3 regions of the Alteromonas sp. V450 genome follow, and region 2 is predicted to be linked to each of the others. Evidence: predicted binding sites of a transcription regulator. Region 2 holds the regulator's gene; each other region holds the start of a gene.
What was found. Region 2 encodes sigma-54, which starts transcription at its own class of promoters, with help from an activator protein. Its sites were predicted from a motif close to GTTGGCACGNNNNTNGNNT; they were not measured.
Positions count from the first base shown of each region.

Region 1: a site for sigma-54 is predicted at 1,514-1,532, ahead of BK026_RS04140 (hemerythrin domain-containing protein). Genes of this name have one in related genera too.
Region 3: a site for sigma-54 is predicted at 1,443-1,461, ahead of flhA (flagellar biosynthesis protein FlhA). Genes of this name have one in related genera too.

Region 1 is NZ_MODU01000004.1:946,314-949,599, forward strand. It holds gene BK026_RS04130 (GGDEF domain-containing phosphodiesterase) at 1-547, shown strand, start outside; gene BK026_RS04135 (YqaE/Pmp3 family membrane protein) at 744-902, shown strand; gene BK026_RS04140 (hemerythrin domain-containing protein) at 1,015-1,470, opposite strand; gene gdhA (NADP-specific glutamate dehydrogenase) at 1,895-3,247, opposite strand; gene BK026_RS04150 (diacylglycerol kinase family protein) at 3,255-3,286, opposite strand, start outside.
Region 2 is NZ_MODU01000004.1:4,133,019-4,136,304, forward strand. It holds gene ptsN (PTS IIA-like nitrogen regulatory protein PtsN) at 1-345, opposite strand, end outside; gene hpf (ribosome hibernation promoting factor) at 359-646, opposite strand; gene BK026_RS18275 (RNA polymerase factor sigma-54) at 676-2,157, opposite strand; gene lptB (LPS export ABC transporter ATP-binding protein) at 2,231-2,956, opposite strand; gene lptA (lipopolysaccharide transport periplasmic protein LptA) at 2,959-3,286, opposite strand, start outside.
Region 3 is NZ_MODU01000004.1:77,569-80,854, reverse strand. It holds gene flhA (flagellar biosynthesis protein FlhA) at 1-1,388, opposite strand, end outside; gene flhB (flagellar biosynthesis protein FlhB) at 1,619-2,743, opposite strand; gene fliR (flagellar biosynthetic protein FliR) at 2,866-3,286, opposite strand, start outside.

The sequences.
Region 1 (3,286 bases), 3.2 Mb from region 2:
TGATGATTTGGCAGACTTTCGTCAAAAGGGCTACCAGTTTACCGTTGCAATGAATTTGTCTACGCAGGATATCCAAAACAAAGCGTTATTAAGCAAGTTAGTTTCGTTGCTCACGGAAAAAGGCCTTTCTCCTAATGCGCTAGAACTTGAAATAACTGAAAGTGATCTTGTTGCTGATGCGTCTTTGGCAATAGAAAATCTGAATGGTTTGACGCAGCGAGGCTTTCAATTTGCCATCGATGATTTTGGCACCGGTTATTCTTCATTGGCCTATTTAAAAAACCTACCTGTTAAAACGATAAAAATAGACAAGAGTTTTATACTTTCTCTGGCCACTGATGAAAATGATCAGCAAATAGTTCATATGGTGCTAAGTTTGGCGAACGTGTTTAATTTAAAGGTTGTAGCCGAAGGTGTGGAAGATGAAGCCTCTATGCAAATATTAAAAGAGTGGGGGTGTGATATTGCACAAGGTTACTATTTAAGTCGACCGCTGAATAAAGCTGACTTGGAAGTATGGTTGCAACACTCAACTTATGGCGAATAGCATTTATCAATAATAATCCTTATCGTTTACACAAGGTTGTGTAAATAGATATTTTGACTCAACCATTGTGTTTGGCATTTTGATTGCAACAAAAACAAATAAGGTGAGCAAGCGGCCGTTTCGCTGAGGATTTTCACCATTAATTGGGTATTTTACTCAGTGCGTTGCGAAATTACTTCAAAAAAAGGAAATTATTATGGATATCATTCGAATTCTACTTTCAATTTTATTACCACCTCTTGGCGTATTTTTGCAAGTTGGGCTTGGTGCACATTTCTGGATTAACATCTTGTTGACTATTCTCGGTTATTTCCCAGGTGTTATTCACGCGGTTTATATTATCGCCAAAAAGTAGTCTGCTAAAAGCGCGTGAGACAAAGCCATGCGTTGTTTTTATCAGAGAAAAGTGAAAAAAGTAAAGCCAGCTATTAAGCTGGCTTTTTAATGCGATTTTTCAATAGCGTTTATTAAGCTGTAGCCTTTTGTTCACGACACTCTTGTTTCATCTCATTTTGATACTCATCAGCCAGCTTTGATTTTTGGCGATCATTCAAAACGTTGCCCGCTACTTGAAAAAACTCTTGCTCTTCATCGGCAAGGTGGTGTTCAACTTTCTCTTGAAGGCTCTTTAAATGGCGTAGCCAAGCGGGAGAGCTCATATCCGTATCGTCTAGTTTCGCAAGTAATTCGTCTATTTCATGATGTTCCGCAATGCCATGGCGTGTTAAATCAACAGTAGCGTCTTTCTCTAAAAGGTGAGAATAAAAATGACGTTCCTCTGCAATGGCGTGACTTTCAAGCTGAGTTTTAAGCTCAGCATAATACTCACGTCTAGCTGCTGTATTACCGCTAGTTTCAGCTAAAATTTTCAATAGAAGACGCTGTTTCTCATGGTCTTGTCGAAGTGCTTCAAAAATTTTCATGGGAAGTTCCTTATCAAAGTATTAAAAAATAACACTAGGGTTAATGCTATTTTTATTCCAAAGATCTTATGTATCCTACATATTGAAATTATTAGCTTTTTTACTGAAACTGATGTTGTAGTAGGCGAGAGCAGAGAATGATAGGAGCAAATTTTACATAGCTGTTGGCGATAAATTCACGGCGCTGTGGCCATAAATTTATCGATAATTAGAAAAAAACCGTAAGACCGAGGTGTATTGTATCAACTCGCATAGATATCTGACCGTTCAGAACGCTGGCCAGGCCTTCGCGGAAGGCGAGTTGAAAACGTCCGTACTCATTGTTACGTCACCTTGATGTAGAACTACCATATCTGCAGTAACACGCCGCGAGTACGAACATTTTAACGCTCGCTGTGTGGGTAATAATCTATGTGGATTGGTATCAAACGCCTTGTGCAACCATAGCGTCTGCGAGTCGCCGAAATGCAGCAATATTGGCGCCCTTCATGTAGTCAATATAATGGTTTTCATCACCCACGCTTTTTCCTTCGTCAACGCATCGCTGATGAATGCTTTCCATAATGGCGTACAACTGATCGTCAAGCACATTTGCTTTTCTTTGATTGAACATGGCATTTTGGCTCATTTCTAGTCCCGATAAAGCAACCCCACCAGCATTGGATGCCTTGCCCGGCACATAAACTATTTTGGCATCTAAAAAGAGAGTTTGTGCTTTATTTGTGCAGGGCATGTTCGCTCCCTCTAACACCATTTTACAGCCGTTGTCGAGCAGCGCTTTCGCATCGTCTTCAAGCAATTCATTTTGTGTTGCACACGGTAAAGCAATATCACATTTTAAATGCCACGGCTTCTTGTCGCTTACCCATTCGCCCATGTTTTTATCAGCCATGTCTGTTAATACATTTTCGCGATTGGCATGGTTATCTATAGCCCATTTTAATGCCTTATCTGTAAACCCTTCTGCAGCGTGTAAAAGCCCTCGGCTGTTTGAAAGCGATATTACCTTTCCACCTTTTTCAACTGCCTTTAGTGCTGCATGAAGCGCTACGTTTCCAGCGCCAGATACCGTAATGGTTTTGCCTTCAATCTCAGTGTTTTTTTGCTTACAAACCGCTTCTAAAAAGTAGACTAAACCAAAGCCTGTAGCTTCGGTACGTACATAGCTTCCACCAAATTCTAAACCTTTACCTGTTAACACACCTTCGAACCTATTATTCAACCTGCGATATTCACCGTAGAGGTAGCCTATTTCACGCGCACCTACGTTAATGTCGCCAGCGGGTACATCGGTATTGGCACCTATGTGTCGCTGAAGTTCACGCATGAAAGCTTGGCAAAATAACATAATGTCTCGGTCTGACCGACCTTTAGGGTTAAAGTCGGACCCACCTTTACCACCGCCCATAGGAAGGCCCGTCAGGGCATTTTTAAAGCATTGCTCAAAAGCCAAAAATTTAAGCACTGATAGGTTAACGGTATGGTGAAAGCGCAAACCGCCTTTATATGGGCCCATAGCTGAGTTGTGTTGAACTCGCCATCCTTGATTAATTTCAACATTACCTTCACTGTTCATCCACGAAACGGTGAAATAGATAATGCGCTCCGGCATACAAATGCGTTTTACAATATCAAAAGCCTTATAGACTTCGTTCGCGTTATAAATAGGTACAATATCTTCAAGTACTTCATGTACAGCTTGTAGATACTCGGTTTCATCAGAGAACTTTTCATTTAAGAAAGTATAGATTTCTTCAAAATTACTTTTTTGAGCCATGTACTACTTAGTCCTTTTCTTCAAAATTAGTGAATACGG
Region 2 (3,286 bases):
TTGTAAGTGGCCCTCAGTTTGATCTTCTGGAACTAACAAAGCGAAGAAAATATCAACAGGCTTTTCATCTAGGGCGTCAAAATCAATTGCTGGTGTACTTGTTACTACAATAGCAATCACTCTATCTAGACCGGCAAGACGACCATGTGGAAGGGCTATCCCGTTGCCAATTCCGGTGCTGCCCATACGCTCTCGTGCCAATAAGCTGGTGAGCACGGTAGCTTGTTCAATGTTTTGGTTATTTTTTGCTGCAATTTCAGCGATTATTTCTAAAATTCGCTTTTTACTATTACATTGAACCGCACACTCGGTGCGGTCCAAACTTACGATGGCTTGTATGTCCATACTTGATTAACTACTAGTGTTTTTTAAGTTTTTCCTTATGCTTGATTACCTGCCGGTCGAGTTTATCAACCATGCTGTCAATCGCCGCATACATGTCGGTATTTTCTGAGGATGCAAATACTTCAGCGCCACTTAAATGAACGGTCGCTTCCGCTTTTTGGTTTAATTTTTCAACGTTCAGGATGACATGCACATTAGAAATGTGATCAAAGTGACGTTCAAGTTTGCTGAACTTCGTATCGACATAATTACGCAAAGAGTCGGTGATTTCGACATGATGACCAGTTAGGTTTATTTGCATATTTCGTCTTCCTTATATTATTAAGCCAATTAAATAAGGCTTTTGCGTTGGTTCGACGGCGGGATCGACAAAGACTCCCGATATTTTGCTATTGTTCGCCGGGCAACTTTAATGCCTTGTTCGGCCAACAATGAAGCAATCTTGCTATCACTCAGTGGTTTCGCCGGCTTTTCTGCCGCCACTAGCTTTTTAATTAGTGCACGGATTGCCGTGGAGGAACACTCTCCACCTGATTCTGTTGCTACGTGGCTTGAGAAAAAATACTTTAACTCGAAGATACCGCGTGGCGTATGCATATACTTTTGTGTTGTCACACGTGAAATCGTTGATTCGTGCATGTCTACCATTTCTGCGACATCGTTAAGCACCATTGGTTTCATCATTTCCGGACCGTGCTCAAAAAAGCCCATTTGTTGCTGCACAATGCAGTTCGCAACCTTCATCAATGTTTCATTACGTGACTCAAGGCTCTTGATGAACCATTTGGCCTCTTGCATGTGTGAGCGGATAAATTGCGAGTCGCTACTGTTTTTGGCACGGCGGCTCATGGCTGCGTATTGCTGGTTTACGCTTAGCTTTGGCAGACTGTCGGGGTTCAGCTCAACCACCCAACGGCCATTTTTCTTTGTTACTGAGACATCAGGGATCACGTACTCTGGTTCTTTAGTAACTAAAGCACTACCTGGTCGAGGATTCAAGGTTTGAAGTAAACGCATTGCTTCACGTAGCTGGTCTTCTTTTAAACGACTCTTACGCATTAGCGTGCGATAGTCTTTGCTGCTCAGTAAGTCAGAGTACTCTTCAATCAGTTGTTTCGCTTCAGCTAGCCAGGGCGTGTCTTCAGAAAACTGACGTAACTGCACCATAAGGCATTCTTGAGGTGAGCGAGAACCTGATCCAATAGGGTCGAACATTTGAATGCGTTTAAGTACACACTCTATTTCGTCCATTTCAATTGGCTCTTCCATGTCATCGTCGTTAACCGCTTCTAAGATCTCGTCAAGCGTAACGGTTAAATAACCTGATTCGTCAATAGAGTCGATAATTGCCGTAGCGATAGCGCGGTCTGTATCTGAAAAATGAGTGAGGCGCATTTGCCAAAGAAGATGTTCTTGAATGTCTTCGGTGGTCTCGCCTTGGAAGATTTGTTCGTCGTCGTTAGACGGGCCTGGCGCCGGCGCAGAAGATGCAGAGTAATATTCATCCCACGTGCTGTCGATTGGCAGCTCATCGGGAAGGTCGTTCTTCTCAAGCGCATCGCCTGCTTCTAGGGTATCACTTGAGGCAGAGGCGGTGGCTTCAGGCGTACTATCGTCGTTGTCGATATTGTTTTTTTCTAGCTGAGGCTCGTCTGGGCTTTCTTCCACTTCTAATAGTGGATTAGAGTCGAGCGCTTCTTGTATCTCTTGCTGGAGATCAAGCGTAGAAAGCTGCAGCAGTTTAATCGCCTGCTGTAGCTGAGGTGTCATTGTGAGTTGTTGGCTAAATTTTAGCTGTAAAGATGGTTTCATCTACGTCTTATTTAAATGCTCTAAATTGAATATACCAGAGCTAAACTGAAAAATGACAATTCGGTTACACTAACTATAGCCTGAATTGTTCGCCTAGGTATACATCCCTTACTTTCTGATTACTTAAAACCTGTTCCGCCGTTCCTTGCGCAATAAGCTCGCCATGACTAACAATGTACGCTTTCTCACAAACATCCAATGTTTCGCGTACGTTATGGTCCGTGATAAGAATACCAATACCCCTATCGCGAAGATGTTGTATTATCTTCTTTATATCATTAACTGATATAGGATCAACACCAGCAAATGGTTCATCAAGCAAAATAAATTGAGGTTTCGCTGCAAGTGCTCTCGCTATCTCAACGCGACGACGCTCCCCGCCCGACAAACTCATCCCTGTACTATTACGTATATGGTTAATATTAAATTCATCAAGTAGTGCGTCGGCTTCTTCTTCTTGCTGTTGTGAATTCAAATCTTTACGGGTTTGAAGAATGGCCATGATATTTTCATGTACAGTAAGCTTTCTAAAAATAGAGGCTTCTTGTGGAAGGTAGCCTATACCGCGGCGTGCACGTTCGTGCATAGGTTGATGGGTAAGTTCATTGTCATCAATCTCTATCTTACCTTTATCCAAATTAACCAGACCAACAATCATATAAAATGTAGTGGTCTTACCAGCTCCGTTAGGGCCAAGTAGCCCGACAATCTGCCCGGTAGAAACGGAAAGGCTCACGTCGCGAACGACCTGTCGAGATTTATAAGCTTTAGCAAGGTTTTTAGCGCTCAAAGTTGCCATTGCTATTCATTGTCCTCGTTGTCTTTCTTAGACGATGTTTTACGAATGGTGTCAGGGGTAAATACTGTAGTTACACGACCTTCACCATCCTTACCAGCGCCACCCGTTGCAAGCAATTGTTCAGTAACCATATCGAACGTAATTTTATCGCCTTGCACCTTACTGGTATCTTGCTGTAGCTCAGCATTACCCGCCAGAGAAATAGTGCGATTAATTACTTCATAGCGAATTTCATTGGCTTTCGCTGATACTGGTGTACCATCTTCTAGTGATTGAGAATAGCTTGCAGGGTTGCCACGGGCGATAAATATTTCACGGCCGCTGCCATCT
Region 3 (3,286 bases), 4.1 Mb from region 2:
AAAGCGGGATCTTTGGTTGCTCTTCCTTCCAATTTGCCAAACACTTGGCCAGGGTTTATTGCCAACTCTTCATCGTGGCTAATAAGAGAATCACCTATGGTTACCCCTAGCATGGCAATGGTGTAGGTATTTGGCTCTAAATCAAGGTTATCGCGTATATGAACAGGTGGGATAAGAAAACCCAGTTCCTGTGACAATTTTTTCCGAACGCCTTTAATCCGTGTCAATAACTCGCCACCTTGCGACTTGTCTACAAGGGGGATTAAACGATACCCAACTTCCAATCCTATGGTATCGACTTGCTGCACATCATCCCAACCAAGCTCTTTAATTTCGGGCGCTGCCGCTTCACTTTGCACCACTGTATCTGACGCTGTAGGCTCGGCCGCCTTCTTTTTCGCTTCGGTCGATTGCCAATAGGCTAAACCCGCAATTAAGAAAGAGAAGCTCAAAAACGCGACGCTTGGCATACCAGGGATAATCCCCATGACGAACAAAATACCAGCCGATATATATAGCGCTTGATTATTGCCCAACTGGCCGCGTATTTCCTTGCCCATCTCTTGGGTTTCATTTTCACGTGTTACGATTATCGCGGTGGCCACAGAAAGTAATAAAGACGGGATTTGCGCTACCAGTCCATCACCAATGGTTAATATGGTGTAGATTTCAATTGCGCTACTGAACGATAAATCATGCTGAATGATACCTATGAACAACCCACCAACAATATTGATAAGCATGATAAATAGGCCTGCTACAGCGTCTCCTTTTACAAATTTGGACGCACCATCCATCGAGCCATAGAAGTCTGCCTCTGCCGTTATCTCCTCTCTCCTTTGTCGCGCTTGCTCCTGATCAATGTAACCTGCGTTCAAATCTGCATCGATTGCCATTTGCTTTCCTGGCATGGCATCCAACGTAAAGCGAGCACTCACTTCAGATATTCTACCAGCACCAGCGGTGACTACTTTAAAGTTAATAATAAGCAAAATAGCAAAGACTACGATACCTACAGCGTAGTTGCCTCCGATAACCACTGCACCGAAGGCCTCAATCACTTTACCTGCTGCGTCACCACCTTCGTGACCATATAACAATACGACTCGCGTAGAAGCCACGTTTAACGCAAGGCGCAGTACAGTTGCGATTAACAAAACCAAGGGAAAAATGCCAAAGTCAACAGGACGCTGTGTGAGTACGGCAACGAGAATGATGACTAGTGAAAGCGCAATATTAAAACTAAACAGCACATCAAGAAGGAAAGGCGGCATGGGTAAAATAACCATACCCATAATAGCCAGTAGTACTATAGGCGCACCCAAACCGCTGGTAAATTTTTGCAGCTGATTTTTATCGAAACGCTGAAGATAACCGGATAACTGCATTGCTTATATCTCACTATCAGAAAATTGACGCTTTATGTTGCTCTGATTAGTAGATTACAACTAACGTGCCAGCTTTATTGTCTAAACGGTGGCAGTGATAAAGACATGTCATACCAAAAATGAAGTCTTCGTACTCGTATTCACGCAGGAGTATGCCAATTTTTGGTAATGTACTTCGTGCAAAGCAGCAATGAACTAGGCAAACCGAACCTCTGCTTATTGAGAAGGGTCTAGCGACGATATTCCGGCGGTATAGGCAGGTCTCTTTTGAGCGGTTTCGGTTTTTTTCCTTTGCCTGCCCTATATGCTTTTAGCTGGTATACATGTGCAAGTATTTGTGCAACGGCCATGAAAAGGGCATTTGGAACTTCTTCGTCAACCTCTGTAGAGTAAAAAATGGCACGCGCTAGCATTGGGGACGGGATGAGTGGTACATCGTTAGCAGTTGCTATTTTTCGAATGTGCATCGCTAGTTCATCGGCCCCCTTTGCTACAACTACGGGGGCCCTGACGCCGTTTTCATCATATTTTATCGCCACCGAAAAGTGGGTTGGGTTAGTAACGACAACATCAGCTTGCGGCACTTCTTGCATCATCCGTTTAGTCGCGGCTTGGTATTGTAGTCTTCTAATACGCCCTTTCACCATAGGGTCGCCTTCCGCATTTTTTCGCTCGTCTTTAACCTCTTGTTTGGTCATTTTCATTTCTTCATTGTGCTTATACATTTGATAAGGCACGTCAATTGCTGCAATTGGGATCATACTGCAAACTAAAATCAGAAACGCCCATTTCAACATATCAAGCGCATGAAAAATATTGCCAGGATACAGCTCCATATCGAGATGAAGAGCTTCATCTTCGAAAAACAGTAAAGCGCCGATAGCCATACCAATAACAACCACAACCTTGGCGATGGACTTTAACAGTTCAACAAGCCCGTTCGTGCCAAACATTCGTTTAATCCCTTGTAAAGGGTTCATTTTTGACCCTTTTGGCTTTGCGCCTTCCCAAGTGAAGTTGTATCCTCCAAGAGCAATGGAACCGTAAATACCTGCTAGCATAGCGACAAACATATACAACAATACCGCTGGCCCTACAGCAGAAAATGCCTCTCCCCATGCGCCAAACATATGCGTAACGTCATACGTTTCATCACGGGATAAAATAAACATGCGTTGAGTAAGTTTGAAAACAGACTCAGCTATCCAACTACCCACGACCAAAAACATACAGGCACTAATAATAAGAACAAGCGTTGTAGAAAGTTCTCGGGAACGCGCAATCTGCCCTTTCTTTCGCGCATCTTCGAGTTTTTTCCCCGTGGGGTCTTCTGTTTTTTCGCTTGAATCTGCCATGCTCAATTATGCTCGTCTTTGTTGCGAGAGAGGCTTGTTAGCCGTGCAACGCCTCTCGCCTAGTTTACTCACTGACCAAATCACGGACATACCGTATTCTACCAACGACTAGTATTGTTTGCCTAAGGACAAATATTTAACAGTTCACACATAAACTGTTCGGCTCTAAACCATTGCGTTTCAAAGTGCGCAGTAAAGTTATCTAGCGTTATCCAAATAATGAGTAATCCCATTACTTGAGCAATTGAAAAACCAATACTAAAAATGTTCAGCTGCGGTGCAGCTTTGGTCATTACGCCAAACGCCAAATTGACGATAAGAAGCGACACGATAGGTGCAAGTGACAGGGTTACCGCCGATATAAACATCCAGCCAGCCCAATGGGCAATATCGCGGAATTGTTCACCTGTCCACCACGCTTCACCTATAGGAAACGCATCAAAGCTCATTACTATCATCTGGATCATGGACAAATGCCCATCCAATGTCCAAAACAATAGGGTTGCCAAAATAAGATAGAACTGCCCTACAGCCGGGACATTG